Regions from separate parts of the Paenibacillus sp. GCM10027628 genome, predicted to be linked through region 3. Evidence: riboswitches for the same ligand, from Rfam matches in the RefSeq annotation. Region 3 holds a riboswitch; each other region holds the start of a gene.

Region 1 (10,210 bases), on a different contig from region 3:
CGACTGTGGATTGTTTTTGACCAATTGCAACGTAGATACATTTCACGCCGTTGCCTTTTTGGTTGAGAATTGCGTCGATCGCAATCGCCGTTTTACCTGTTTGACGGTCACCGATGATCAACTCACGTTGACCGCGACCGATTGGAACCATCGCGTCAATCGCTTTAATACCCGTTTGCATAGGCTCATGAACGGATTTACGAGCCATAACGCCTGGAGCCATGTTCTCTACAGGGCGGAATTCTGTTGTGTTAATAGGACCGTTGCCATCAACCGGTTGACCCAGCGAGTTCACAACACGGCCGAGAAGTGCTTCACCTACAGGAACCTCCATAATGCGGCCTGTGCGTTTCACTTGGTCGCCTTCACGGATATCCTTGTAAGGTCCGAGAATAACGATACCTACGTTGCTTTCTTCAAGGTTGAACGCGTAGCCCAGAACGCCGTTTGGAAACTCGAGCAGCTCGCCTGCCATGACGTTTTCCAAGCCGTGAGCACGAGCGATACCGTCACCGACTTGAATAACTGTACCTACGTCAACCACTTGCAAATCGGATTTATAATTTTCAATCTGTTGCTTAATTAATGAGCTGATTTCTTCTGGTTTGATACTCAACGAACTTCACCCCTATTCTTACAGTGCTTATTAAACCAAAGCTTTGGAGAGGCGGTCTAGCTTGCCTGCCAAACTTCCATCATATAAACGGTCGCCGATACGCACTTGAATGCCGCCGAGCAGCTTAGGCTCAACAACATTAGTTGCACGGATCGTTTTACCCGTAACTTTGCTGAAATGACTTACAATCTCCGCTTGTTGCGCTTCCGTCAATGCAAATGCGGAGTAAACCGTCGCGCTCGCTTGTCCAAGCGCTTCATTTGCGATTTTGACATAAACCGACACCAACGCAGAAATAATCGACTGTCTACCTTTATCAATTAAGACCAGCAGCGTGTTCCACACCGGCTCGGAAACTTTGCCTTCGAAAATCTGCTTCAGCAGGTCCGTCTTGACGGAAGTCCCGATGTTCGGATGGTTTAGGAACTTCTGCAGGTCTGCATTGTCCCTAATCGCACTAGCTACAGATTTCAACTCTTCTTCGACTTGGGCAATCAGACCTTTGGCCTGCGCCACTTCAAAAAGAGCTCTGGCATAACGCTTCGCTACGACGATGTCACTCATACGTTGCCTCCTACCTCTTTGAGGTAATGCTCAACCAATTCTTCTTGGGACTTTTCGTCGATTTGTTTTTCAATAATTTTGGATGCGATCAGAACGGACATCGCGCCAACTTGGCTGCGAAGAGCCGCAACCGCTTTGTTTTTCTCATTCTCGATATCTTTAAGCGCTTCGTCTTTCAGACGCGTTGCTTCCACTTGAGCAGCACGAACGATGTCATCTGCTTGTTTGGAGCCCGTTTGTTTCGCTTGCTCAATAATATCGTAAGCTTCCTTACGAGTTTGTTGCAGAACTTGTTTTTGCTCCTCTAACAGTTGCTCAGCTTGCTTACGGCTATTTTCAGCCGTTTGAATTTGATCTTTAACCAGCTGTCTGCGTTTTTCCATCATGCCAAACAGAGGACCGAACGCAAATTTGGAAAGCAGCACATACAAAATCAAGAACGCGATGATTTGTATAAAAAATGTGGACCATTCAATATGCAAGTAACGTCACTCCCTTCTGATAACGTGGGCAAAACGAAGGCGTGGAAGCTCTATGGCCATCCCCGCCAAACGAATTCTTAAGCACGGCCCATAAAGATGAACGCAAGTACCAATGCAACGACCGGCATTGCCTCTACCAGACCTACCCCGATAAACATTGTTGTTTGAAGCGTACCACGAAGTTCTGGTTGACGGGAAATACCTTCCAAAGCGCGACCTACGATCAAACCGTTACCGATACCTGCACCAAGTGCTCCCAAACCGAATACGATACCTGCTGCTACTAATGCTATTGCTCCCATTGATAAAATCCTCCCTTAAATTCATAAGTGTTTGTTTTTATGGATTAAACTCGAGACTTCCCGAGGTCAGTCTTACTTTTAATGCTCTTCTTCGTGAATCAACGTTTGCGAGATGTAAACCATTGTCAGCATAGTAAATACGAAGGCTTGAATCGCACCTACGAACACACTAAAGCCCTGCCAAACGAAGAGAGGCGCAATTCCAAACCAGCCAGCTCCAACAATGACAGAAATCATAATTTCACCTGCGTAAATGTTACCGTAAAGACGGAAAGCGAGCGTAAGCGGCTTTGATACGACTTCAATTAAATGAAGGATCAACATTGCGCCTTTATACTCAAAGTAATGTGCGAAGTAATGCTTCGTGTTGCGCGTAATCCCTAAGTAGTGACTCAGTACGATGACGATAACCGTAAGCGCTCCAGTGACTGCGATATCCGCTGTCGGTGATTTCCACCAAGAAACATGATCTTCAGTCACAATCGAGAACGGAAGTCCCAGCATATTTCCGATAAAGATGTACATGATGAGCGATAGCCCCAGTGCAATAAACCCTTTACCGTGTTTGGATCCAATCGTGCTTCCGATAATGCCTTCTACAAACTCAATCGTCCACTCCATGAAGTTTTGCAATTTCGATGGATTCGTTACCGATGCTTTGCTTGCACCTGCAATCGCTAGAATCAATACGATCACAGTGGTAATTCCGATCATCATAAGTGCTGATGCGTCGAAGTGAATGCCTAACCACGTAAACTCTGGTGCATGATGTTCCATGTTTTCCATTTTCACCCCTTTCATCGAATGGAATTACTTCTGAGACTTTCGAATAGAAAGAATACCCAGTACGAGTGTTGCCAATTGAACAAAAAAGTATCCAGCGATGGTCGTCGTTAATGCGATATGCTGTGGATACCGGACGGCAACCAGTCCTGCCAGAGCCGCAATCGCTGCTCTTGTCAGAAAGCCCAAGGTGACCTTGCGCCCCTTCTGCTCTATAGCAGCTGCCGCCATCTTGTTAATCTTCCAGGCGAGGAACCTCGCATTAATCATGCTGGCTATAGAGCCAAGCATCAGTCCTGCAAAGTAAATCCTGTAGTCAACAAGCAGAGCCCAAGCAGCCAAACAAAAGGATAGAAAGAAAAGAAAAGCATTTTGAACCGTTTTCAGAGTGGCTGAAAAGTCATCCATCATAGCCCTCCGTACTGCTTAATCATGAAGTAAATGCTAATGATTCCGGTTACAAGGCCAAGCAGGAACCCACCCAGCAACCAGAGCTGCCCGCCCAGTGTATGACTTAGCCATTCGCCAAACCAATAGCCGGCTAGCAAACAAACGACGAGGTCAATGCCAATTGCACTGGTTAACGCTGCGGCTCGCCAAGGATTATCCTTCTTCGGATCTTGTCGTTTCATAGCATCCTCCTGGGAGTTGTTCCAATAGGAACACTAACTCCAACGAATCCTCATTCATTGTATCGAAGCCACGCAAGGTTTGTCAATTGAATGAACTTCAATCGTTCGTACCAGCAAAACGCCCCAGAGCCTTGTGGCTCTAGGGTTTGCGGATTTCCAAACCGAACAGTTGAACTGTACGCTGTAGCGTTTGTCATGATTTTGTCACGGTTAGAACGCGTCAGGACGATTAGGGGTCTTACCAAAATGGTGAAGAATGGCTTGAACGATACGCTGGGACGCTTTTCCATCCCCGTAAGGGTTGGCGGCTTGGCTCATTTTGTTGTATAAATTTGGGTCTGTCAGTAGCGCGCGCGCACGGTTATAGACCGTCTCCTCATCCGTACCGACAAGCTCCAAAGTACCTGCATCGATCCCTTCCGGGCGTTCCGTCGTATCCCGCAATACGAGAACGGGAACTCCGAAGGATGGCGCTTCTTCTTGAAGACCGCCGGAATCGGTCAGAATCATATGAGCGTGCGGATAGAAGTTGTGGAATTCGAATACATCAAAAGGATCTACCAGCTTGATCCGTGGATGGTTGCCCAGAATTTCATGGGCGGGTTCTTTGACTGCCGGACTCGGATGCACCGGATAGACGATCGCGATGTCGTCAAACTCATCGGCAATGCGACGAACGGCACGGAAGATCTGGCGATGCGGCTCTCCCTGAGCTTCACGGCGATGCGCTGTCATTAGGATCAGCTTACGCCCAGCCGCCCATTCCAGCACCGGATGATCAAAGTCTTTTTGTACGGTGTATTGGAACACATCCGTAACCGTATTTCCCGTTACATAGATACGGGACTCCGGCTTATTTTCCTTGCGGAGGTTGTCGGCCGATTGCTCTGTCGGCGCAAAATGCAGATCCGATAGCACACCGGTCAGCTGGCGGTTCATTTCTTCCGGATACGGGGACATTTTGTTCCACGTGCGGAGGCCCGCTTCGACATGACCCACTTGAATTTGCTGCATAAACGCGGCATAGCTGGCGAGGAACGTTGTTAACGTATCCCCGTGCACGAGGATAAGATCAGGCTTCGCCTCCTGGAATACAGGTTCCAACCCTTGAAGAACGCGAATCGTAATCTCGTTCAAGGTCTGGCGGTCCTTCATGACGTTCAAATCGTAGTCAGGCGTAATTTTGAAAATATCCAGCACCTGATCTAGCATCTGGCGATGCTGCGCTGTTACGCAGACGAGCGATTCTATATGTTCAGGGTGCTTTTGCAGCTCCAAAATGAGCGGAGCCATCTTGATAGCTTCCGGTCTCGTTCCGAAGATCGTAATTACTTTCAAACGTTCCATCAGTTTCTTCTCTCCCTTTAAGCGGTTGTTTAAACCTATTTGGTGCCAAATAAACGGTCCCCGGCATCGCCTAGACCAGGCACGATGTAGCCGTGATCGTTCAAGCAATCGTCTACGGCAGCTACGTAAATATCGACGTCAGGATGCTCGTTTTGCACGGCTTTGACGCCTTCTGGCGCAGCGATCAAACACATGAGCTTGATTTGCGTGCAGCCTCTTTTCTTCAGCACCTCGATCGCTGCATTCGCAGAACCGCCTGTGGCCAGCATCGGATCGATGACGATCAGCTCCCGCTCCTGGACATCCGTAGGCAGCTTTACATAATACTCGACAGGCTGAAGCGTCTCAGGATCACGATAAAGACCCACATGCCCGACTTTTGCTGCAGGAATCAACTTCAGCACGCCGTCTACCATCCCGAGACCAGCGCGTAAAATCGGAATCAAACCGAGCATTCTTCCCGATATAATGCGGCAATCCGCCGTCGTTACCGGCGTTTTCACTTGAATATGCTCGAGTGGAATATTTCTCGTAATTTCATAAGCCATTAAAGTCGCTACTTCGTCCACGAGCTCACGAAAATCTTTCGTTTTCGTATTCTCATCCCGAATGTATGTAAGTTTGTGTTGAATGAGCGGATGATCGCAAATAAATACTTTACCCATGTTGTTCCTCCTAAGAGTTTTCGATAAAACTTGCATCGTAAGTGTAAGCATTAACGGTTTCAAATACCTTAACGGCCAAGCAAACCTTGTCCATTATATCATATGTTATCCAACTTATCTTCTGTAGAACCCAAAGAAAGGAAAGAAGAGCAAAATTATCATCACTCTCTCTTAGATAAAATGAAAAGACCGGCTGCGAGAGCCGGCCTTTCCGCTAAATCCAATAATTAATAAGTCAAACCTGGGTAGATCGGGTATTGTGCCGTCAAATCTTTCACCATGCCGCGAGCTTTATCCAGAACGGCTGCATCGCTAGGGTTTTTGAGCGTCAAGCCGATCACTTTCGCGATGGTTTTCATAGCTTCTTCGCCCATTCCGCGGGATGTGATCGCCGGTGTACCCAAGCGAATACCGCTTGTTACAAACGGGCTTGTCGGATCGAAAGGAATCGCATTTTTGTTCGCGGTAATGCCGATCTCATCAAGTACGTGCTCCGCATCTTTACCTGTGATGTTCAGGTTGCGCAGGTCAACGAGCATCAAGTGATTGTCCGTACCGCCGGAAACAAGGTCGATGCCTTCAGCTTGCAGAGCAGTCGCCAATGTTTGCGCGTTGTTGATCACTTTTTGCGCGTAAGTTTTGAACTCAGGTTGCAGCGCTTCGCCGAAGGAAACAGCTTTAGCTGCAATAGTGTGCATCAATGGTCCGCCTTGGGAACCAGGGAATACCGCTTTATCAATCGCTGCCGCCCAAGATTTACGGGACAGGATCATACCGCCGCGAGGACCGCGAAGCGTTTTATGCGTTGTTGTTGTAACAAAATGTGCGTGAGGCACTGGATTCGGGTGCAGACCCGCTGCAACAAGACCTGCGATGTGCGCCATGTCAACGAAGAACAACGCGCCCACATCGTTAGCGATGGAAGCCAGCGCTTCGAAATCGATCGTGCGCGGGTAAGCACTTGCGCCCGCTACGAGCATGCGAGGCTTATGTTTGAAAGCCGCTTTGCGGACATCGTCGTAGTCAATGCGGGAGTCTTTTTCGCTGACGCCATAAGCCACGAAGTTGTACAAGATACCGGAAGCATTCACGGGGCTGCCATGTGTCAAGTGACCACCGTGCGCAAGGTTCATACCAAGTACGGTATCGCCAGGGTTCAAGGCTGCCAAGTAAACAGCCATGTTCGCTTGTGCGCCGGAGTGAGGCTGAACGTTCGCATGCTCAGCACCAAACAGTTCTTTCGCGCGATCGCGCGCAATGTTTTCCACGATGTCTACGTACTCGCATCCACCGTAGTATCTTTTGCCTGGGTAGCCTTCTGCATATTTATTCGTCAAAACCGTACCCATTGCTTCCAATACCGCTTGGCTTACGATGTTCTCGGATGCGATCAGCTCGATTTTGTCGCGTTGACGGCCGAGCTCCAAATTCATAGCTTCCACAATTGCCGGATCTTGCTTTTTCAAAAAGTCTGTCATGAGTAATTCCTCCCAATTTTTATAATCAAATTTGATCTTTATCAGACAAATCCGTTTAACAATCTTCGTTCGGTGCCGCCTCAAGATACCGTTGATCAGCCGTTTCTGCCGTGTAGACAGCCCTTGTACCGCCAATCAGCTTTGGACGTGTATAGGCCATGGTTACATACGCATGACCAATCGAGCGCACGGGCGGTCTGGCCGGCACCGCGACACGACGCAAGTGCATTCCGATCAGCGTGCTGCCAATATCGATGCCTGCGTGCGCCTCAATCGTCTCCACGACGACAGGCTGCGTAAAGTGCCTATATGCATAGGAGGCCATCGAGCCCCCCGCCTTCGGCACAGGAATAACCGATACCGGAACTAGAAGCGGATATCGCGTGAGCATCTCCTCTTCGACGACGAGCGCGCGGTTCAAATGCTCGCAGCATTGAAATGCAAGATGCAGCCCGAACTCGCGGCTTATGCGCAGTGCGGTTTGAAAGATGGGCTCAGCCGCATCCAGCGTCCCCGACGTCCCGATCCGATGTCCGAGAATTTCGCTCGTGCTCGTGCCAACGACAAGGATTTGCCCGGGCCGAAGCCCACCGACCCCAATCAGCTCCCGCAGATTTGTTTCAACCGCTCCAGCGATCGCACCGAGAATGGAATCCGTCATAAAAAGCCCCTCCCCGTAATTAAGGATGAATGGCGAAACGATCTTCGATGCTTTTCACTTTATTAATCCGGTTTTGATGACGCGGGCCTTGCGAGAATTCGGTTTCGAGCCAAATTTTCACGATTTCCTCAGCAACCCCGGGTCCGATAACCCTCTCACCCAGCGCAAGTACGTTCGTATCGTTGTGCTCACGAGTCGCTTTAGCGGAGAAGAGGTCACTTACCAGCGAGCAGCGGATGCCCGGAACTTTGTTCGCGGCAATCGACATGCCGATGCCCGTTCCGCAAATCAGAATCCCTTTATCGGCTTCGCCTGCTACGACTCGCTCGCACACTTGAAGCGCGTAATCGGGATAATCCACAGAATCCGCGCAGCTGCACCCGAAATCTATGACTTGGTGACCCATGGATTCAATAAAAGGAATGATGACATCTTTCAAACGATAGCCTGCATGATCTGCGCCTAATGCAATTTTCATGAGTAAAACGCTCCTTTGCTTGTTCGAGTTCGACCCTCCTATTATATCCCAAAGCTCACCAGAAAACGAAAAAAAGAGCAAGACACGCGAAGAAACACGTGTTGCTCTTTTGCCCAGGCGACCGGCCGTATAGCTCGATGCTCCATTGTGGTTAGTCCCACTCGTCGCCAGTTACATCGAGTCTTGATCAATATGTTTATTTTAGCGCATTCTGCTTGGCCTGTAAAGATGGATCGAGCGGATCCGCTCAGACACCAAGAACGCCTACCAATTAGTTGGATCCGCCTAGCTGTCTGCGCATTTTTTCGATCAGCTTATCGAGACTGCGTCCAATTTCTTCAGCCGTTTGCCGGTATATGTCCATCGATCCGCCAAAAGGATCTGAAATATCATAATCCGGAATCGAATTTTCCAGCTTAAAAATGCGGCTTCTTTCTTCGACGGAAATGGCTTGTGAAAGAGCTTGCTTGAGCTGTAGTTCCGTAACGAGCTGCTCCCGCTCCTCAATCGCTTGTAAAATAAGAGGATCGTCTTCCACATACTCTTTAAGTGTAAATGTTTTATCAACTGCATTAGGAAAACGTTGAATCACAGAGCGCTTATGGCCGACCGTCATCGTCAAAATCAGATCCGCCCATTTTACTTCGGACTCCTGAATCGACAGCGAGCTAATCTGTTCGTCGAAGCCTGCTTCCTTGAGAATCGAAGCGCTATTGCGGGATATCGGTCCCCCCGTCATAGCGGAAACGCCAGCAGAACGAACCTCAGCCGCAAGCCCCTCTTTGTGCACCCTGATACGCAGCAAACCTTCTGCTAACGGACTGCGGCACGTATTTCCTGTACATACAAATAGAATTCGCAACTTGAGATCCTCCTTAGAGTTTTCCGTTAGGAAAACTTTCTTCGTAATCATGTGCTGAGTTTTGCGATAACACTCCGTAAACTATTGTATCACAGTAAAAACTTGATCCCAAACGCCAGCAAAATGAGTCCGCCAAACGCCTCGCCGTATTCGCCAACCCATCCGCTTACTCGTCTTCCAACGAGCAGCCCGGCTATAGACATTAAACCGCCGAATGCCCCAAAAATAAGCACCGTTAGCAAAATATCCGTGGCAAACATCCCGAGCGATACACCAACGGAGAACGAATCAATGCTTACACTCAGCGCAAAAATCGTTAAACCCCAGATCGTCCGATGATCAAAAGATTCCGTTTCTCCACCTCGAATGGAGCTGTAAACCATATGTGAACCTAGCAGAATAAGCAAACAACCGCCTGCCGCAGTGGCTACATTGCCGAGAAGCGAGCTTACATAATGCCCCATAAACATGCCCATTAGAGGCATAAGAACATGAAAAATACCGATGACGATACTTATTTTTAAAATATCCAACAAACGAACGCCCTTCATCCCGATGCCGATTCCCAGAGAAAAAGCATCCAGCCCCAAAGCGATCGCCATAATTATAATCGTAACAAGCTGCCCAATTCCTATTGAAGATGATGCGAGCATGCGCGATCCCCCTGTCCACGTGTTCTATCCCAACATATGCGGACAAACAGGGAAACATGCTAGCTAAGAGTCTGTCAGGTTAATGACGCGAGAAAATATCAGACAGACTCCTTAAACGCGTACAAGCCGATAACCGGCCGCTTTGCGCAGACGATTCATAATCGCAAGTCCAATTCCCGTCTCCGGGCAAGCCTCGGCAGCAATATAACGGATGCCTTCTTCATCAAAACGGCGCAGTGCCGCATACAACTCCTGTGCAATCGACTCAGGTCGAGACAAATAGCCGCATGCGATAACAAGATCCGCATGGTAGCGTGAAGCACGTTCTTCAAAAGTAAGAATCCCTGTGGACTCTCCACGAGCTTTTGCTGCATCAATATCACTTTGAATCCAATGAGTGACTTCGTCTTCATGCTCACCATGCACAATATGCATGTAGCCTTGCGGAGCGTAATGGGTATATTTCATGCCGGGCGCACGTGGAGTTTCTGATTTATGCACATCTTCCCGCTCCGGTTCATGAATACGAATATCCGGCAGAACGGATTGCAGTTGTTCGGCCGTGATACCCCCAGGACGCAAAATATAAAGCTCCCCGTCTACAAACTGAATGACCGTCGACTCTACCCCAACTCCTGTAGCCCCACCGTCTACAAGACCGCCAATCCGTCCTTCGAGATCTTCTCT
Region 2 (10,210 bases), on a different contig from region 3:
GTAAACCAAGAAATCCGTTTAATGACCAAGGCTTCGTCTCTTTCATAACAACAACATCCTCTCAAAGAAAATAAATATTGATTTGATATTTATATGATATCACTTTTTACTTTTTATGTAAATAGACCCGTGAGCCGCCATGATTTCCTCTGCAATTCTTGACACTGTTTTGCAGGCATGCTATAAGTGAGTAAATTCTCATGCTGTGAGGTGCTGGATATGCGCAAAGTATCGAATGAACAAGACTTTCAAGATCAAATTGTGCAATCTCAGATGACTGTGGCCGTTTTTAAAGCGACATGGTGCAAAGATTGCCACTATATTGAACCTTTTATGCCGGATATCGAAAAAGCTTACGCGGACCGCATCACTTTCATTGAATTAGACCGTGATGAAGTTCCGGATCTCTGCGAGCAGCTAAACATTCTAGGCATACCAAGCTTCATCGCCTTCCGGGAAGGCAAAGAGCTTGTCCGCTTCGTCAGCAAGCTTCGCAAGACACGCGAAGAAATCGAGCAGTTCCTGGACAGAGCCGTTGAAGTATCCAATGCTTTAGCCAAATAACGATAATCCAGCTTAATAGATTCTCTCTCCAGCGACCCTTCGGGGTCGCTCTCTTTTTGTAAAATATGGATTCATTTGCTTATATGGGGGATATTATCTTAGAATTCGGACAATCTGCGGTGTCGGAGCTTTGTAACAATTGCGAATGGATTTGCCAAACATTTAAAGCTATAATTGATACGGAAAGAGCAGATTTCGACATGTTTGTTTATAAAGAAGTCACACATAAAAGTAGGTGCGGTCATGCAAAAATTAATACAGCGATTAGCGAATTTGTCGGCGATTGGCATGTTTCTCATTCTCATCATGGGCGCGCTGGTCACGAAGACCGAAGCAGGCAGAGGGTGCGGCGACGACTGGCCGCTGTGCAACGGGAAATTTGTCCCGGCTTATACGATTTCATCCTTTATTGAATATAGCCATCGATTAGTAGTCGGTATCGTAACGCTGATTCTGGTCGTTACCTTTTATCTTGTGTTCCGCTATGTAAAGCGTGCCGATGCCAAATGGTTTATTACCGGCACTGTGCTTATGACTCTCATTCAAGCGGTTATGGGGGCTATGGCCGTTGTTTGGCCGCAGTCATCGCTAGTCCTTGCACTTCATTTTGGTCTATCGCTGCTGGCTTTCGCTTTCGCACTTTTGCTCGCGCTAGTTTTCACGCCATGGGGGGAGTACCCGAGAGACCGCAAAATTCAAACGGGCTTTAAAGCGTGGGTATGGATTACGACCATATACAGTTACGTTGTCGTATATCTTGGAGCTTTTGTGCGTCATACGGTTTCGTCGGGAGGCTGCTCCGGATGGCCGCTCTGCAACGGTCAGGTGATTCCGGAACTGAGCGGAGCAACGGGAATCGTATTTACGCACCGGATCGCTGCGATGCTGTTATTCTTCTGTATTCTGTTCTTGTATCTCCAAGCCAAGCGGCATTATCCGTCTTCCGACCGGTTGGTGACCGGGAGCAAGTGGGCACTGATCTTCGTCATTCTGCAAGTGTTCAGCGGCGCGGTGGTGACTTGGTCCATGGGAAGCGACCTGGGCTATTTGTTTGCCGGAATGATCCATGCCGTCATAGTCGCCTGTATGTTTGGATTTTTATGTTATTTATGCGTATTGACTTTATATGACCGCAAAGCCTTCTAAAAGAAGGCTCTTTCTTCATCTAGCATCTTATTTCATTGATTTAGATCCAGATTCCTATACTCAAAGGTGGAACAATAAATGGTACCCACGAATTTACGAGCTTTTCTTGAAATATTACGCCGTGAAAAGCAATTAATCGAAATATCTGCGCCTGTCGATCCTTATCTGGAGTTGGCTGAAATTCATCGCCGCGTTATCGACGATCAAGGTCCTGCGCTGTTATTCACCAATGTCAAAGGCAGTGCTTTCCCTGTCGTCACGAATTTGTTCGGCACAACACGCCGAGTCGACCTGGCGTTCGGTCCGAAGCCGGAACAGTTTATGAAAGCGGTTGTTAACGCGACCAGCACGCTGATGCCTCCAACGCCTAAGGCTCTGTGGGGCGAGCGCGATCTCATCCTCGACCTGTTGAAGGTCGGAACAAAACGCGTACAGCCAAGCCAAGCGCCTATTCTAGGCGCTATTAACCGCGACAACCCGCTTGCCGGTATGCCGGTCCTGACAAGCTGGCAGGAGGACGGAGGCCCGTTTGTCACGCTGCCGCTCGTGTATACCGAGCATCCTGATGGCGGCCATCATAACCTGGGCATGTACCGCATGCAGGTTTATGATGACCGGACTACGGGGATGCACTGGCAAATCCATAAAGGCGGCGGCTTCCATTACCACGAAGCCGAGAAGCTGGGCCAGGCGCTGCCCGTCACCGTGTTCCTCGGCGGGCCGCCTGCGCTCATCGCCTCGGCGATTGCGCCGGTGCCCGAGCACTTGCCCGAGCTGATGCTCGCATCGCTCATCCTCGGGCAGAAGCTCCCCATGGTGGACAACCCCCATGGGGGGCACCGCCTTGTGGCCGAGGCGGAGTTCGCGATATGCGGCTCCGTCCCGCCGCATCTGAGACGCCCCGAAGGGCCGTTCGGCGACCACTTCGGGTATTACTCGCTTATCCATGATTTCCCCGTATTCAACGTGAATCATGTCTGGCACCGAAGAGACGCGATCTATCCGGCGACGATCGTCGGCAAACCCCGCCAAGAGGATTACTTCCTCGGCGAGTTCCTGCAAAGACTGCTCGAGCCCGCGTTCCCGATGGCGATGCCAGGGGTCAAAGACCTGTGGACGTATGCAGAGACCGGGTTCCACCCGCTCGCAGCTGCCGTCGTCCGTGAAAGCTATAGCCGTGAAGCGCTCGGCACGGCGTTCCGGATTCTCGGAGAAGGCCAGTTGTCGCTGACCAAATTCCTTGTCGTGACGGACCAGCCGGTCGTTCTGGCGAACTTCACCCAGCTGCTAGAAACCGTACTGGAACGATTCGATCCGCATCGAGATCTGTTCATATTCAATAAAACATCGCATGATACGCTTGACTATACAGGCGGCAAGCTCAACCACGGCAGCAAAGCCGTCCTGCTCGGCACGGGCGATCCCGTACGCGAGCTGCCGAGAGCATACACCGCCGGCGAGCTGCCGGAGATTCACGATATCGCCGTCTATTGCGGCGGTTGTCTGCTCGTGTCCGGCGCAGCTTATGCTGCGGAGCCTGAGCTGCCGCAGCGACTGCTGGCGAATGCCGCAAACCGCCTGACCGAATGGCCGCTCGTCATTCTTGTTGACGATGCCAGCGGCATTGCGCACGACCAGACCCAATTCCTGTGGACGGTATTCACGCGCTTCAACCCTGCGACAGATATGTATGCGCAGTCGAGCGTCAATCGTCATCATATCTCTTATGAGCTTCCGATCGTCATTGATGCCCGCATGAAGCCGGGTTATCCGGATGAGTTGTTCCCGCGCGAAGATATCGTAGAGCTTGTGGATTCGCGATGGAAGGAATATTTCGCATGAGTTCGGACCGGTTAAGCAAATTATTCCCGCATTTGGGTTTCGTTCTCGTCTATGTACTTTGGGGGATCAACCTGACCTCGATGAAAATCGGGGGCAGGGAGTGGGATCCCCTTGTTTTTAACGGCTTGCGTTTTGCGAGTATGATTCCCCTGCTGTGGGTCTATACTTACTTCTATTATCGCTCGCGCACGATGAAGCTTCATATTGCCTATCGCGATCTAATGCTGGTTTGCAGTTTGGGCATACTTAACGCGGTTGGCATGGAGGCGATGCTGCAATATGCGCTGCAATTCTCCAACTCGGCGAATGGCGCAGTCCTGGGGCGTGGCTTTATGCCTGTCATCACCGTCGTTATCGCCTTGCTGGCTCGGCAAGTGAAGCTGACATGGCGCATCTTCGTGGGCATTCCGCTCGCACTGCTTAGTGTGATTATCATTGTATCGGGCGGGGCCAATGGCTTTCATCTTGGTGCGGACACGATGAGAGGAGATATCCTGTTACTGATGCGCAGTGTGATGGGGGCGATTTATCTCATCGGGATGAACCGGCTCGTCCTTCGCTACCCGCTGCCGCTTCTGATTTCACTGGAGATGACGGCTGGCGCATTATCCTTGCTGCCTTTCGTGTTATGGCGGGCGGATGCCGCCTATTTTGCAGCCATATCAGCAACAGGATGGATGAGCCTGATCTATACCTCACTTATGGCAACGGCGCTCGGCTTCTCGATTCACAACTGGAGCCTTGCGCGTCTCGGTCCTTTCAAATCTTCCGCGTATGGCTATTTACTGCCCGTTACTGCAGCTATTGCAGGGTATTTTATCTTGCATGAATCGATATCGCTTTATCAATGTATAGGTGGCGCCGGCGTTCTAACCGCTATGTATTTGGTGCAGCGGGACCGGACCCAAACGGTGAAGAAAACTGCATTAAACGAACAGACTGCAACGTTATAGCCGTCATCTTTTCAGAAGGGGGTGTGACCCATGCTGCGCATCTTGTTTAACGAGCCTAAACGAAAGGATAGCGGTTTACTGCTTGAAGCAGTTAATGCGGTGAGAAGCTATATCCGGTCGTTAGAAGCGAATGAGCGAACGCATCAGACTTCAGCTTATAAGCGACACCATCGGCTCGCGATCTGGAGCAAAGGGTTTCTCGACGCCCTTGATGAGCTGGAGCAAAGCAAGTATTGCTGCGAGCGTTATGCGGAACATATAAGCAAAGCTTTTCTGGAGGAAATGAATCCGCTCGAACTGGAAGACTATCATCGTTTTGTTTATTTTTATAAAAATGCCTTTATCCGTCTATTTTCGATCCTCGACAAGTTGGGGACCTTTATGAACGATTTGTTTGAAATGAAGACGGAAACCGTGAAATCCCGTTTTTCATATTTTACCGTGCTTCGTCGTATGCATGAGCACCATATCCACGGTCCTCTTGAGCATCAGCTCTACAATTTGAAAATGGATTATAAAGCTCCCCTCGACCGGCTGCGCAACCAGCGGAATATGGAAATTCATTATATTAACGCTGAGATGTTGGATGACCTGATGCAACAAGAGCCAGTGCCGGGCGAACACATTCATGTTGAAAATGTAAGATCGAATATTAACGATCTGCAGGAGGGATTTGACATGGTATGCCGAACCTTAACAGTAGCTTTTAGTTACATTACGGCAAGCGATGCAAAGGGGTAAGAGGAACATGGATTTGAGAGGCCGAACGGTTCTGATTACAGGAAGCGCCAAAGGTTTGGGGAAAATGACGGCGATCAGGCTCGCGAATCAAGGTTGCCATGTCGCGGTCAATTATGTCAACAGTGAAGCGGAAGCGTCACTGCTGGTCAAGCAATTGGAACAGCTCGGCGTTCGGAGTATGGCTGTGCAAGGCGATGTAGCCAAGCGGGAGGACATCGTCCGGATGGTGGATGAGACGAACGCAGGGCTTGGGCCCATTGATATTCTCGTCAACAACGCCGGACCTTTTTTCAGAGAACGACGTTTTTTTGCCGACTATCAAATGGATGAGATCGAATATTTGACACGCGGTAATTTGCTTGGTGTAATGGAACTCGACCATCTGGTTCTGCCGATGATGAGAGAGCGTCGGTGGGGCCGTATCATCCACTTTGGCTTTGGAAAAGCTGCTGAGGCGAGGGGATGGACGCATCGTGCTGTTTATGCAGCTGCCAAGGTAGGACTTGTTTCTTTCACCAAGACATTGGCTGAGGAAGAAGCGGCTAATGGCATTACAGTCAATATGATTTGCCCTGGAGATATTCGCGGCCGCAACAAGGAGCGTACGATGGAGGAAGCACGTCAGGAAGCTGACGGGGAAACGCCGGTAGGACGCCCTGGAACGGGCGAAGATGTGGCAAGGGTGATTGGCTTCCTATGTTTGCCAGAATCTGATTTTATTACGGGAAATATAATGGACATTTCCGGGGGCTTGGATCCGATTCAAACATTGCCGGTACTTAAGCAGCGCAAAGATTAATTCAGTTTCTTGAAAATTTTGGAATTACCCATTAGAATGAAAATAATCCGTATATGATGTGTAACTGGCGTAAACATGGAGCATAACCATGGGGAAGCACATCGTTCATAAGCCGTACGCCTGGGCAAGCGTTTGATCATTGATCAGATGCTTTTTTTGTTTGACCCACATCCCATAAGGCAGGTGTTTCTAATGAAAATGGCTTTTATCCTGTTTGATCAAATGACAACCTTGGATTTCGTCGGCTTCTATGATGCCGTTACACGAATGAAATTCCTTGGTCTCAACAAGGATGTCACATGGGATCTTTGTGCCCTATCCGAACAAATATCGGATGAACTGGGCATATCGATGAACATTCAGCACATCAGACCTGATCTGTCCTCCTATGATCTCATATTCATTCCTGGAGGCCGAGGCACCAGATCGCTGCGTTTTAACGAGGAATTCGTAAGCTGGATTCGAGTAGCCAGAGATGTTCCTTATAAGGTTAGCGTCTGTACAGGCGCTCTTCTCTTGGGCGCAGCGGGATTTCTGGAAGGAAAAAGAGCAACCACGAATCCTCCGGCTTACGATTTATTAAAGCCTTACTGCAAGGAGGTTGTCACGGCACGCATCGTACGGGATGGTAATCTTATCACAGCAGGAGGTGTCGCTACCTCAATTGATCTGGGCCTTTATGTGTTGGAGCTGCTGACGGATGCTGAGACAGTACGGAAGATTCAAGATTCCATGGATTATCCTTATTATCGGACTGGACAGCTGCAGGAGGATTACCAGATGCCCAATTAAGGATGATCCTCCTGAAAAAAGTGAAAGACAAGGTTTTTGGTCTTATAAAGTATAAGTTTCAAGAGCGGTCGTGTGGCTCACCTTTCTAAACGAGTTCGACCCTAAGTGACGTGATCGATGCGTTAACGATGGTATACAGCGTTCCAGACGTAAAAGTAAATGGAAACGAGTGAACAGCGATGTTTTCCATCGTTACAGATTTGAAGCAGGCAGATACCATAGCTAATTTTCGCATAAGTCGCAAACAAATGTATGGATTACACGAAAAAGGACCGTCAGGGATTTTCTCTGACGGTTTTTCTCATGATTATGCAGTTGAAGCAAGATGCCGGTGCTTGACAACTAAGAACTGGGAAGAGCCTCTTCCTTGCGAGCATGTGATCTGTCTATCTGTAAATAATAAGCGTCCTTGGAGACTGCTATCCGAGACAAATGAGCCTGAACATTTCGGATAGCGGTCTTTAGAGACTCCTAATTTTCTTGGATGAGCTTGATACATGAGATCCTAATGCAAAATAAGCGTCCTTGAGGACTGCTATTTGTCGTTCTATCTTGTGATTCTCTTAAATAGGAGTCCCTAAGGACTCCTTTGTATCTCCAAGAACTGGATTGTAAAGAGCTTTGCAGACCCGACGCTTACAATACCTGGATCAAACGGCATATTTCATGTATCCTGAGATACCTGGGCTGTTCATTACTTCTAGGTTCCATTTTCATCGATTACAAAGCCTGCGGTATGCCAATTAACAACGGTTGGATTGACTAAACTGGCGGCTGTAGGCGGTATGACTCCGCTCCCAACAGCACCTGAAGGATTTGTCGCAGGTATTGCAACCGTTAAGTAATACGTATGTTTTCCTTTTGGAACATTAATATCTGTAGCACTAATGGTTGTTGTAATTGAATTAGGTGTTACAATGTTGACTGAACTTGTTGCAGCGAAACCAGAGGAGATAAATCCTCCTGTAGTCGTGAATTGATAGACTAGAGTTCCTAGGGTACCGATACTATCGCGCCAGAATTGAAAGATAGCTTGCTGATAACCTAATATTAAAAAGAAGGCTGCCGGTCCAGTGCTAGCAGCTGTCCCTGTTAAAGATGCAGTCCACTGTATAGTTGCCTCCAGGCTGATACGGTCGTTTGTATGGATCTGTTTCAATGGAAATGATGCAATTGTCATTGGTGCTGCTGCTGTTGTAGGAAATGGTATGTTCTGTATAGCAGCAAGCGATGATTCATTATAATTGTACCATTTTAACAATCTTTCCTTGGCCATTTCAATCATGCTCCTTTCTCGATTCCATTGTCTACTTAATTATTATCAATGACATAGCCCTCAAAACTCCATCCAGTAACGGTCGGAGATATGGCTCTTGCTGTGAGATTTTCAATACTTGCCCCTCCCGTAGCGACAGATGCGTTTACGGACGGTAATGTAACTGTTAAAAAATAGGAATGCGTCCCTTTTGGAACGTTAAAATCCGTGCATGTAATATCCGTTGTGAAAGTACTTGGTGCTACTACGGTGACAGTAGTCGAAGGCCCTGGAATAAGGCCCGAAGTGCCGAAAGCCCCGGTATCCGAATATTGACAAACTAATGTGCCTAAACTGCCAATACTGTCTCGCCAAATCTGAAAGGTTGCCTGCTGAAAAGCAAGGATCTGAAAAACAGGTCCCGGTTCAGTCGTCGTCGTTCCGGTTAAGGTTACCGTCCATTGAATGGAAGCTTCCAGATTTATACGGTCATCTGATTTGATCTGTTCCATGACAATAGCTGAGATAACATTTTGGGAAGCAGGTGAAGGTGGAAAAGCGATATTGTAAGTGACTCCAAGGGGTAACTCATTAAAATCATACCATTTCAATAACCGCTCATTTAATTGATGAGACACCTCTGTTCAACTCCTTTCCATATCCACAAAAATTCCATTTTTATCCATTATGATTCAAATTAATGTATGAAATATTCTTCTAGGAGCTTGTTCATATGACTATCTTTTAAAAATATTATTTATACTACGGGACGATCCTTAGGCTTTATCCGTCAATTATCAGAAAATGCAAAAAGAGCTTACCATGTGGTAAGCTCTTTTTTATGGAATAGTCGATTAGAATACCTGTACGACTTCTTGAATGCCCTCTACTTCTTCAACCAATGCTCTTTCGATACCAGCTTTCAACGTGATTGTTGAGCTTGGGCAGCTGCCGCATGCACCCATCAGTTTCAGCTTAACAACGCCATCTTCTACATCAACCAGATCAACGTCACCGCCATCGCGTTGGAGAAAAGGACGTAGTTTATCTAAAACCTCAAGGACTTCATCATAAATCGCTTCTTTTGTTCTTTCGGACATTTGATTCATCTCCTTTCTTATTTTATTATAGTACAATACCGATTAAATGAAAATGGTTTTCAACTAGAATCTATAGAACACAAGGGGAAATTTTAACATGAGACCTATTATAGAATTTTGTGCGAGCAATATGCATCATGGAACTGATAAAGTCATGAAGGCTTTGGAACAAAATCCGGACTATGACGTAATTGAATACGGCTGTCTCGGAAATTGCGGTCAATGCTACATGGAACCTTACGCATTGCTGAATGGCGAGATCGTTGCTGCTGCGAATGCAGACGAGCTCCATACGAAAATCATCGAGAAGATTAAGGAGATTGAAGCCATGTATGATCTTCTAGGTGATTGATGACGATTATCCAAAATGGCGCTTGGACTTCCACAAAACGCCGCTTTTAATCGCGCGGGCGATTTTGCCTGTCATCAGCGTGCGTTTGCCCATGATGCCGAAGCCGCTTTTTTTGCCAAGGGAGCCTAATGTTCCACGCAGCTTGATTTTGCCAAGTCGCGGCGTGTCGCCTTTCCAAATCGCATGCATAGCTTCTGCAATTTGCTTGCCTTGAGCTTGAGCGGCCTGCGCGCTCGGGGAGAACGGCAGCGAGGCGCAGTCGCCTACAACGAACACTTCCGGATGCTCTGGAATTTGATGATATTCATTTAGCAGGATGCGACCTTGCTTGTCTTTTGGGACATTAAGAGCTTGCACAACTGGCGCTGGCTGAATGCCTGCAGTCCAAATGGTCACATCGGTCTTGATGATTTCTTCTTGGTTATACAGCTCTCCGCCATCCAAACGAACAAGACAGACTTGCGGACGCAGCTCAATATGATGCTCGACCATCCATTCGCGGACGAACTGTTGCAAGTTGCTGGGGAAAGAAGAGAGCAGGCTCGGACCGCGGTCAATCAAGCGGATATTTAAATCCGGTCTGCTCTCGCGCAGCTCAGCCGCCATCTCAACACCGCTCAGGCCACCGCCAATAATTGAGATTTGACCATATGGTGCAATATCATT
Region 3 (10,210 bases):
TATTACAATCTTTATATCAATGCTGTGCTTCAGGTTTCCAGTACTTCCACGATGACCACTACGGCGATCACGATCCCGGGCGGCGACGTGCTGGACCCGGCGATACCAATTATTGTTGAATTTGTTGTTAACTAATAAATAATAAAAAGGAGATGGACCCAAATGGCAATTATTAAACCCTTAATTACATCCAGAAGATTTAATTCCACGATCGGAGCGGGAACGGGAACCGGCGCGACGTTTGCAATAGCTGCGACAGCCTTCACGAATGACGCCGGCGCGGCGGCTACTGCTTTTCCAGGCTCATTTGCTTATTACAATCTTTACATTAATGCGATGATTCAAGAAGGCGGCACTTCTACAGTTACCACCACTACGCTTACCATTCCAGGCGGAGATGTACTTGATCCGGCAACTCCGGTTATCGTTGAATTTGTCATCAACTAATAGGATTAAGTAATAGGAACGGGTCCCGTAAAGTTGCTTTTTAACGGTTGCCCTTCTTTATAATACAAATGCGGTGAAAGCAGAATAAAAAAGATATGAACGTCCGGAAACCCATACTCACATAATCGTTGATAGAGCCCTTGAACAATGCGATCATGCAGCTCCTGATCCCTTGGGAACATGAGAATTTCCAAAGACTGCGGTGAATTCGTTATTTGTTCCACGAGGAGGAGCTCTATTTTTATTTTTTGCTGCGGCACGCCTGTGAGCTGGGAAAACTCTTGAATGATCGTATTTGAAATCGAAGAGATGAAGTCTTTGCTGAATCCTTTAAATCTGAGATAGGGCATGTAGTTTCCTTCTTTGCAATGGAATAGGAGAATCTAAGTTTAGTCAAAAAAATGCGGAGGTACAAAACCATTATTAGATGAAACCCATCTCATTAATAGATGAATCAGTAGAAAAGAGCAAAATAACAAAGAAATTCTATCGGAATTTAATACAATTGGATTGCAGGTCGCATAAGCGTATGATACGATCCCCTATAAACCGATGGCTCAGGTCATTCGTCGAAAGGGGATAGTTTTCATGAAATTCGCATTGTTCAGCCTTGTGATGAATCTTCCTAATGCCGTGACTGGAGAAACGCTGACTGTACAGCAGAAGTTCCAGAATATTTTGAATCAGGCCACTCTTGCCGAAGAGCTCGGGTTTGACGCCTATGGCGTAGGCGAGCGCCACGGATCCCCCTTCCTGTCGTCCTCCCCTCCTATCATTCTTACGGCAATTGCCGCCAGAACCTCACGCATTCGCTTGCTGACCACGGTGACGGTTTTAAGCGTTCTCGATCCCGTACGCGTGGCTGAAGATTACGCCACACTTGATCATCTTTCCAATGGACGACTGGAGCTTATTATCGGCAAAGGCAATGACCCGCGCCATTATCCGCTCTTCGGCATTTCGGAAGAGGAGCAATGGGAATCGCTTGCGGAACGATATTCGCTGCTCAAACGATTGTGGAATGAGGAAAATGTCACTTGGCAGGGAAAGTATCGTCCGTCTCTGACGAACGTAACCACGGAGCCGAGACCCTTTCAACAACCCATCCCTGTATGGCATGGCAGCGCATCCAGCACGCTTTCTACAGAGCTGGCTGCGAGATATGGCGAACCGATTTTCTCATCCAATACCTTTCATCCGCAAGCTAAATACAAAGCGCTTATCGATCACTATCGGGAACGCTTATCCTATTATGGCCATGATCCCAAGACTGCAATCGTCGGAGCAGGCGCGGGCAGCTTGTATTTAGCGAACACCAAGGAGGAGGCAATCAAGCGCTTTAGTCCTTACTATAAAGCCTTTCAAGCGACAGCCTCCGCACAGCATAACCAATCGCCATTCAAAGATCTCGATGATAACATCGCAAACGGCCCCATCCTGGTTGGCAGTGCGGATAGTGTCATTGAGAAGATCTTGAATTACCATGAGGCCTTTGGGCATCAAGTGCTTAGCATAAGTGTGGATGGACTCAGCGAAGCCGAGCAGCGCGAGCAAATCGAGCGGTTCGCAGCTGAAGTGGCGCCGGTACTGCGGCGTGAAATTCCCAGCACAGTTTGGAGTCGTAATCCTAAATAATTTTTTATTTAAAAAAAGGAAATTTGACAGCTAAGGTCTAAATGGTTAACATGACTCGAATTTGATGGCCGGAATGGTGAATCCAATGAACAGAATGTTAACATCTGCTGAACGAATCAAACAGTTGAGAGCCCAGCAATTAATGGACTCATTCATGGATCTGACTTCGGACGGCATTGTGGTTGTTGATTTGGAAGGGAAAGTCATAGAGGTTAATAAAGGATTTGAAGAATTGCATGGTTGGACCAGGGAAGAAGTGATTGGCAAGGTGTTGCCAATGACACCTGAAGAATGCAAAGAGGATGTATTCCGCCTTTATGAACGAATCATAGCCGGAGAACAGTTCTCGAATCAAGAAAGTTTGAAAATGCGCAAAGACGGCAGCAGCTTTATTGCGAATGTCACCATTTCAACACTAAAGGATGAGAATGGCAAGGTTGTTGCATTTGTAGGGATTGAAAGAGATATTACCCCGAGGAAAAAAGCGGAAGAAGAGCTCAAAGAGAGCGAAGAGAGATACCGGGTGCTGGTTGAATGCTCGCCTGAACCGATCGTCGTTTATTCGAATGGCCGCATTTCCTATGCCAATGCTGCAGCGGCCAGGCTCGTCGGTGCTGCGTCTTCCGAAGCGCTTATCGGAAAACGTGTATTCCGTTTTATTCATCCGGCGTATTTAACTTTAACCAAGCAGGTTCAAACGCAGCTCCAAGAAGGTAAGGCCTCCGAACTGATCGAGATTAAACTCATACGGTTGGACGGTGAGGCCATTGATGTAGAAGTCCGGGCGGTTCCTGTTAAATTTCAGGGCAGTGTATCTGTGCAATTATTATTCAGGGACGTGACGGACCGTAAAAGGGCGGAGTCCAAGCTGATTGAAAGCGAAAACCAGTTCCGACGGTTGTTAAAGCTTTCACCTGAACCGATCGTCCTGCACTGTAATGGCATCATTCAATTCGTCAACGATATTGGCAGCAGACTTTTTAAGGGGGATACAGATCAAGAGATCATTAATCGCCATATTCTTGATTTTTTCTTGCCTGAGGAACATGCGGCGATTATCAGCCGGTTAAATCAATCGCTGCAAGCAGACGATTTTCTTGAATTTAAAGGGTATAAGATGAAAAGGCTGGACGGCGTCATTCTTGATGTTGAAATCTCATCCATCTATGTACACAGGCAGATGGGTTCCCCCGTAATCCAAAGCGTCGTTCGGGATATGACGGAACGCATGAAGACGGAAGAGTATGTACGGACATCGGAGAAGCTTGCGATCGTCGGCCAGCTTGCTGCGGGAATTGCCCATGAAATTCGCAATCCTTTAACATCGTTGAAAGGTTTCGCACAAATGTTGAAGGCTAGAAACACTGATTATGTTGACATCATGCTGGATGAACTGGACAGGATTAATTACATTGTGAATGAATTTATGACCATCGCCAAACCCCATTCTGTCATCTATACGGAGCATGAACTCCAATCTTTAGTTCTGAGTGTCGTGCATTTTATGGAACCTCAGGCGCTCTTGTTCAACGTGAATTTAAAATTGGCTGTAGAGATGCAAATGCGGCCCGTTCGATGCGAACCGAATCAAATCAAGCAGGTCATCATGAATATTATTAAAAATGCGATCGAGTCCATGCCTAGTGGCGGCATTGTGCAAATCTCGTTAAGGCAACTAGATGAAGAGACGGCATTGATCTGTATCGAAGATCATGGAATCGGCATTCCGGAGGATTATCTGGCAAAGCTTGGAGAACCGTTTTTTTCGATGAAGGAAAAAGGGACAGGCCTAGGCTTAATGGTTTGTCAACAAATTGTGAAAGCTCATAACGGCAAATTGTCCATACGCAGTAAAATCAATCAGGGAACCACTGTAGAAATTGAGCTCCCTTGCCATTCTGATTGTTAAAGAAGTTCTTGTTTGATGAATTGAAATAGGTTTGCGCAGGCCAACTTCAAGGGGTGTTCTGCAGCTTTATATAGGATACCGCAAGCCATGTCGATGCTGTTACTTTGCAATATGCGTGTTGTAGTTCCTGAAGGAGCGGGATTCAAACTAATCTTCGGCACGAGTGCGATGCCTAACCCGCTCTCGACATAATATTTCAAAGCCATCATGCTGCCGATCTCCATAGAGTCTAACGGAGCTCTGCCTGATTCCTGCAAAATAATTTCAAGTTTTTTGCGGTACGGGCAGTTGGCCGATGTGATGAGCAATCGATGACCCCGGAGATCCTCCGGCCGGATGGCATCCTTTTGGGCAAGCGGATGCTTCTCCGGCATCAACAGCACGAACGTTTCGATAAAGAGCGGCTCAAAATAAAGATCGGATGCAAGATCCGGCGCCGAACAAAGCGCAAGATCGAGTTCTCCGCGGAGCAGTCGTTCGCTCAATGTTGGCGTACTCGCAATATCTACGGAGATACGTATTTTGGGAAATTGAGCCAGAAATTTTTGTAATATGCCTGGCAATCGATAGCTGGCGGTGGGCTCGGTGACACCTAACCGGATGTGCCCCGTTTCGCCCGACTGCAGATCCGACATACTCGTTTGCAATTGTTCCAGATCTTTTACAATTTGCACGCATTGTTCGTGAAACAGCCTGCCCGCTTCGGTTAAGCGGATTTTTTTCCCCCGCTCGATCAATTGAACGCCAAGATCGGCCTCCAGTTTCTGTATTTGCATCGTGACGGTGGACTGGGCATAGTTCATGGCTTCGGCTGCACGGTTAAAACTTCCGTGAATCACGATCAGTTGAAAGGTTTTCAATGTTTTAAGATCCATCCTGGGTCACCTCTGGTATCAAGATCAATAATATTGAATTCGATGTTTAATTAATTCAATTATACAAAAGGATAGCCGCGATATAAACTAACATTGAACCATACACAGACAAGGAGTGATCCATCATGGATATGACCAATAAAGTAGCTCTCGTTACTGGCGGCGGTACGGGAATCGGCAGGGCGACCAGCCTGCTTCTAGCGAAACGCGGAGCTATCGTCGCAGTCAACTACTCACGGTCCGCTTCTGACGCGGATGAAACTGTACAAATAATCCGAAGCGAAGGCGGGCGCGCGATCGCGATTCAAGCCGATGTTTCGAAAGACCAGGAAGTAAGAAACATGGTCGAGCTCATTGTTCAGCAATTTGGGACAGTCGATCTGCTCGTTAATAATGCCAGCATCACCCGCCACATCCCTTTGGACGACCTGGAGGCCGCGACGGAAGACGTATGGGATGAGCTGTACGCAGTGAATGTCAAAGGGATGTTTAACTGCGCGCGAGCCGTTGCTCCCTGGATGAAGAAAAGTAAGCAAGGTGCCATTGTGAACGTCGGCAGCATAGCGGGAATAACCGGAGTGGGCTCCTCACTGCCTTACGCCGTATCTAAAGCTGCGGTGCATGGACTTACCAAATCGCTATCACGCGCACTGGCGCCGGAAATCAGAGTGTGCAGTGTGGCGCCGGGAGCCGTCGCGACAAGATGGTGGTCAGGCCGGGAGGAGCAGATGCAACGATTAAGCCCTAATTTGCCGCTGCAGCGCATTGCAACGCCCGAAGATATCGCCCAATTCATTTGCTCAGTGCTGGAACAAGAAGCGATAACAGGTCAGGTCATTACCGTGGATAGCGGACAGACCTTGTAGCGGCGGAACGGTTGGCGGAGATGAACGACCCATTGATACTCTTCGCCATTACTGCTACTATAAATATAACAGATTGTCTATATGTGACTGGCGGAGCATGGGCAACCATGGGGGAGCATATAGAGATAACGGCCGTACGCCTGGGCAGAGGTAAGGGGAATATCCCCTTGCCTCTTTATGTTTTCATAACAGAAAGGATGATGAGACAATGACAAACCCGTTCATCTTGGATGGCCGACGTGTGGCGGATGACATTCAATTGAAATTAAAAGTTCGGATTGAGGCTCTAGCTGAAAAGGGGATCAAACCGTGCCTTGCCACCATATTAGTGGGGGATGACCCCTCATCGGCAACTTATGTGCGTATGAAAGGAAATGCGTGCCAACGCCTTGGTATTGATTCTAAGCGCGTATATTTAGAAGCGCAAACAACGACCGCTGAATTGATCGAGGTGATTCGTCAGTTGAACGAGGATTCCCAAGTTCATGGCATCCTGCTTCAGCACCCCGTACCTGGGCACATCGATGAAAGAGCTGCTTTTGAAGCCATTGATCTTAAAAAAGATGTGGACGGCGTAACTACATTAGGTTTTGCTCAAAATGCCTTCGGTTTAGCCGCTTATCCTTCCTGTACGCCGGCTGCAATCTTGGCCATCCTGGACTATTACCGGATTCCCATTGAAGGCAAGCATGCCGTTGTGGTTGGCCGCAGTCCCATATTGGGCAAACCTGTTTCCCTTATGCTGCTCAATCGCAACGCAACCGTGACAACATGTCATTCCAAAACGAAGAATTTGGATCAAATTGTACGCTTAGGAGATATCGTTGTCGCTGCTGTCGGCAAGCCTAAGTTTATACAAGGAGATTGGATTAAGAAGAGAGCAGTCGTCATGGATGCCGGGTATAATCCGGGAAACGTAGGTGATGTCGATTACGAAGCATGCCTTATGCAAGCATCCGCCATTACGCCCGTTCCGGCCGGTGTCGGTCCGGTAACGATCGCGATGTTGTTGAAGCATACGGTAGATGCAGCTGAACAAGCATAGAAGGAGAGGCATACTGCCAGATCGCAGTATGCCTCTTTATGTTTTTAACGGAATGATGCAGTTATTTAATTTCAAGCAGCTCGAATTTGATGATTCCCATCGGTGCATCTACATGGATGATATCGCCCACGGACTTACCGAGCAACGCGCTGCCCATCGGGCTTTCGTAAGAGATTTTATTTTCCGATGCATCGGCTTCGGAAGGACCCACGAGTCGATATTCGATCTTCTCGGCGAATTCGATATCGTTAAGGATGATGGTTGAACCGACATGAACGGTTGACGTATCCGTGTTTTGAACGACACGGGCCTTTTTTAACATTCTTTCGATGGATAAAATTCTCGTTTCCATGAAGCCCTGCTCTTCCTTGGCCGAGTGATATTCGCTGTTCTCTTTCAAATCTCCATAGCTGATCGCGGTTTTAATGCGGCTGGCTAATTCTCTGCGTTTAACCCCTTTTAATTCTTCAAGTTCCTGCTCTAATTTCGCCAATCCTTCTGGGGTTAAAATAATTTCATCGTTTGACATTTCTACATCTCCTAATTCATGGTACATTTCTTGTAAACGTCCTTTATTGCCTCTATTCTACAGTGAACCTCTCTCCAATGAACTGGAGAGCTTCTCAGATCATCGAGACTCGTAACCTCGTCTCTCCTTGAAGGCTAGTTCCTAGCCTGATTTGATTGGTCTGGCTACGATACGTTTTTCAAGGCTAGTTTCAAAATGTTAATGGCAGCATTTTCATCGCGATCTGCTACATATCCACAAGGACACTGATGGATACGAACAGCGAGTGATTTTTTGACGATTTCACCGCAGTTTGAGCATCGTTGTGATGTGCCCGATGGATTCACTTGCACAATTTGACGCCCGGCACTTTCAGCCTTGTACGCCACGAATTGAACAAGTTGATTCCACCCACTATCTGCAATGCTTTTGGTGAGACGTAAAGATTGATTGTAATCCAAGCCCTGGCTAGATGCACTTGCCCACAGGTTACGGTTCTTGATCATCCCTTGTATGTTCAAGTCCTCGAAAGCGATGAATCCATATTTATTTATCAGTTTTCGGGATTCTTTATGAGCATAATCCTTACGTTGATTGGCTACTTTTTCATGCAGTCTTGCTAGGTCGCGTACAGCTTTACTGCGACGGTTTGAACCGCGCTTTTTCTTCGAAACCGCACGCTGCTTTCGTTTCAGCTTTTCTTCGCTTTTACGAAGAAATTTTGGCGACACGATCCGATCACCGTCGGATGTTACAGCAAGATGAGACACGCCCAGGTCAATACCAATCTGTTTTTCTGACGCTGGAAGGTGCTGACTCTCGACCTCACAAGAAAAACAAGCATAATATTTACCATTCCTGACCATAATTGTACACGTCTTGATGGTTCCTTGCGGCTGCCGGTGAAGTCTAATATGCACATCTCCGATCTTGGAAAGCTTAAGTTGCTTTCCTTCTATGGAAAACCCGCTTTGCGGGTAGGTAAGGGAGTTGTACTGACTTTCAGGCTTGAATCTCGGAAATCCCGCTTTCTCGCCGTTTTTGATGCGACGGAAATAGGCTTGATACGCTTTATCCAGTCGTTCCACAACATTTTGAAGGACTTGAGAATGGACGTTTTTGAGTTCAGGAATGTACCGTTTTCTCACTGGCAACGTTGCTTTTTGTTCGTAGTATGTTAAGCTCAGTCCCGTTTGTTTATAGGCAACGATTCGCTCTGCGAGCAAGCGATTATAGAGGAGACGGCAACGTTCCAATGCAAAATGAATATTCTGTTGCTCTTCTTTGGTTGGGTACAGACGGAATTTATAGGTTCGCTGCATTAGCCGTCTCCTTTCTTTTTGGTTTTCGATGTATTTCTTTATGTCTTGTCCAGTTTCAATGAAAAAGCTGCTGTTCCAGAGGTGTCCATCCCATAATCTCTCTTGCAGAGATACCCTTTAACATTTTGACAATATAGGAAGGAGCTATTTGAATATGGTCTTTTTCACCAATCTCCATCATGACCACTTCAAATTCTTTATCTTGAGCAATTTATTGGAACGATTCTTTAAGGTAGTTTTCAATTTCTGTTGAAAGAACAGATCGGCGATACTTATCCGACCAAACGATGTGAAAATTGACGTTGTAAAACGCATGTTCTTGTATGCTATATATTTTCTTTTGTCATACAGATAGTCTACCAGAACCAAGTTAATTTTCAAATGTATTGAATGCGGTGCTATATTTTGCCCTTGTATCCCCGAAAAGTGAAACTTAGGAAGAAAATGGAATATGCCAATCTCTGTCAGCCTTGGGTAATTTAGCGACAACAAGCCGATAAGACTCTCTTACCATCGTACTGATGACGTCGTCCGGCACAGTACCGTTGAGTATTACGGTGTTCCAATGCTGTTTGTTCATGTGGTATCCGGGAATGACGGATCCGGGATACGTTTCGCGTTGCAGCCAGGCCTCATCCGGAGACGTTTTCAGGTTGATGCTCTCCACACCCTGCTGCTTGCCCAGTAAGGCAAACATTTTTTCCTGAACAAAAAGTACCGGCAGATCAGGGTCGAATGGATAGCGCAGGCTAGTCCCCAAATAACTAAGGCCCAGATCAATTAATTGTTCGTGATTCATGCTACAGAACACCTTCTTTCATTTTGCTCATCTACTACGATCAATTTTAGTTCAACAACCAATGGTGTTACAATATGGTAAAAATCATTTATTTAGGAGAATTTATGGCGACTTTTGAAGATTTTGCAGCATTAGATTTGCGTATCGGCACCATTATTAAAGCGGAACCTTTTCCCGAGGCGAGAAAACCGGCTATTAAGCTTGAGATTGATTTTGGCAGTCTAGGCATCAAATCCTCGTCCGCACAAATCACGCGAAGGTATGACCCAGAAACTTTAGTGGGCAGACAGGTTGTGGGCATCGTCAACTTTCCTGCCAGGCGAATTGCCGGCTTCAAATCCGAAGTGCTCGTACTGGGAGGGACGCCGGAAGAAGGGGACGTCGTGCTCCTGCAACCGGATGCTGCTGTTGCTAATGGCACCCCTGTTGCTTAATTGAATTTGCAGAATGAGTGCTCTGAGGTTTGATATTGGGTATTCGCCTAGATCGTTAGAGACATTAGCGGAATAATGTACCTATAGAAGTTTCGGCGAGAGCGAGGTCAAACCGTGCAAATTCATGTGGTGAAAAAAGGGGAAAGTCTGTGGCTGATTGCCAGCCGCTATGGCGTGAACGCCAATCGGATTATTGCAATCAATGAGCTCCGCGAACCCGATCGTTTAGTCATCGGTCAAGCGTTGCTTATCCCGCAGCCTTATCCCGAATATGTGGTACGTTCCGGAGAAACACTGGGGACGATTGCCGGTCGTTTCGGAGTCAGCGTAGAGGCAATTGCCAGAGCAAATTCCATATCGGATGTCACAC

The links. A riboswitch is a leader RNA that binds a small molecule or an ion and turns the genes downstream of it on or off. The one in region 3 is predicted to bind ZMP and ZTP.
Region 1: another riboswitch for ZMP and ZTP. It lies ahead of rpiB (ribose 5-phosphate isomerase B); the one in region 3 lies ahead of ACFQZT_RS11425 (bifunctional 5,10-methylenetetrahydrofolate dehydrogenase/5,10-methenyltetrahydrofolate cyclohydrolase).
Region 2: another riboswitch for ZMP and ZTP. It lies ahead of ACFQZT_RS20315 (DJ-1/PfpI family protein); the one in region 3 lies ahead of ACFQZT_RS11425 (bifunctional 5,10-methylenetetrahydrofolate dehydrogenase/5,10-methenyltetrahydrofolate cyclohydrolase).

What each region holds. Positions count from the first base shown of each region.
Region 1 covers NZ_JBHTHA010000016.1:19,690-29,899, reverse strand. The annotation lists gene atpA (F0F1 ATP synthase subunit alpha) at 1-616, opposite strand, end outside; gene ACFQZT_RS15470 (F0F1 ATP synthase subunit delta) at 647-1,180, opposite strand; gene atpF (F0F1 ATP synthase subunit B) at 1,177-1,662, opposite strand; gene atpE (F0F1 ATP synthase subunit C) at 1,740-1,964, opposite strand; gene atpB (F0F1 ATP synthase subunit A) at 2,043-2,741, opposite strand; gene ACFQZT_RS15450 (ATP synthase subunit I) at 2,775-3,158, opposite strand; gene ACFQZT_RS15445 (AtpZ/AtpI family protein) at 3,155-3,379, opposite strand; gene wecB (non-hydrolyzing UDP-N-acetylglucosamine 2-epimerase) at 3,590-4,726, opposite strand; gene upp (uracil phosphoribosyltransferase) at 4,762-5,391, opposite strand; gene ACFQZT_RS15430 (serine hydroxymethyltransferase) at 5,619-6,869, opposite strand; gene ACFQZT_RS15425 (TIGR01440 family protein) at 6,925-7,530, opposite strand; gene rpiB (ribose 5-phosphate isomerase B) at 7,550-8,008, opposite strand; ZMP/ZTP riboswitch at 8,113-8,193, opposite strand; gene ACFQZT_RS15415 (low molecular weight protein arginine phosphatase) at 8,280-8,870, opposite strand; gene ACFQZT_RS15410 (manganese efflux pump MntP) at 8,960-9,523, opposite strand; gene ACFQZT_RS15405 (L-threonylcarbamoyladenylate synthase) at 9,635-10,210, opposite strand, start outside.
Region 2 covers NZ_JBHTHA010000029.1:45,454-55,663, forward strand. The annotation lists gene ACFQZT_RS20280 (SPFH domain-containing protein) at 1-46, opposite strand, end outside; gene ACFQZT_RS20285 (thioredoxin family protein) at 220-564, shown strand; gene ACFQZT_RS20290 (COX15/CtaA family protein) at 808-1,710, shown strand; gene ACFQZT_RS20295 (UbiD family decarboxylase) at 1,789-3,552, shown strand; gene ACFQZT_RS20300 (DMT family transporter) at 3,549-4,505, shown strand; gene ACFQZT_RS20305 (Cthe_2314 family HEPN domain-containing protein) at 4,536-5,246, shown strand; gene ACFQZT_RS20310 (SDR family oxidoreductase) at 5,260-6,045, shown strand; ZMP/ZTP riboswitch at 6,096-6,178, shown strand; gene ACFQZT_RS20315 (DJ-1/PfpI family protein) at 6,238-6,837, shown strand; gene ACFQZT_RS20320 (hypothetical protein) at 7,538-8,113, opposite strand; gene ACFQZT_RS20325 (hypothetical protein) at 8,149-8,730, opposite strand; gene ACFQZT_RS20330 (NifU family protein) at 8,947-9,192, opposite strand; gene ACFQZT_RS20335 (YuzB family protein) at 9,290-9,544, shown strand; gene ACFQZT_RS20340 (NAD(P)/FAD-dependent oxidoreductase) at 9,551-10,210, opposite strand, start outside.
Region 3 covers NZ_JBHTHA010000010.1:59,917-70,126, reverse strand. The annotation lists gene ACFQZT_RS11460 (DUF4183 domain-containing protein) at 1-135, shown strand, start outside; gene ACFQZT_RS11455 (DUF4183 domain-containing protein) at 163-447, shown strand; gene ACFQZT_RS11450 (DUF1904 family protein) at 453-797, opposite strand; gene ACFQZT_RS11445 (LLM class flavin-dependent oxidoreductase) at 1,036-2,082, shown strand; gene ACFQZT_RS11440 (PAS domain-containing protein) at 2,168-3,991, shown strand; gene ACFQZT_RS11435 (LysR family transcriptional regulator) at 3,988-4,866, opposite strand; gene ACFQZT_RS11430 (SDR family NAD(P)-dependent oxidoreductase) at 4,992-5,732, shown strand; ZMP/ZTP riboswitch at 5,806-5,885, shown strand; gene ACFQZT_RS11425 (bifunctional 5,10-methylenetetrahydrofolate dehydrogenase/5,10-methenyltetrahydrofolate cyclohydrolase) at 5,941-6,777, shown strand; gene greA (transcription elongation factor GreA) at 6,839-7,306, opposite strand; gene ACFQZT_RS11415 (RNA-guided endonuclease InsQ/TnpB family protein) at 7,471-8,607, opposite strand; gene ACFQZT_RS11410 (transposase) at 8,819-8,932, opposite strand; gene ACFQZT_RS11405 (MmcQ/YjbR family DNA-binding protein) at 9,041-9,406, opposite strand; gene csaA (chaperone CsaA) at 9,511-9,840, shown strand; gene ACFQZT_RS11395 (glycoside hydrolase family 18 protein) at 9,955-10,210, shown strand, end outside.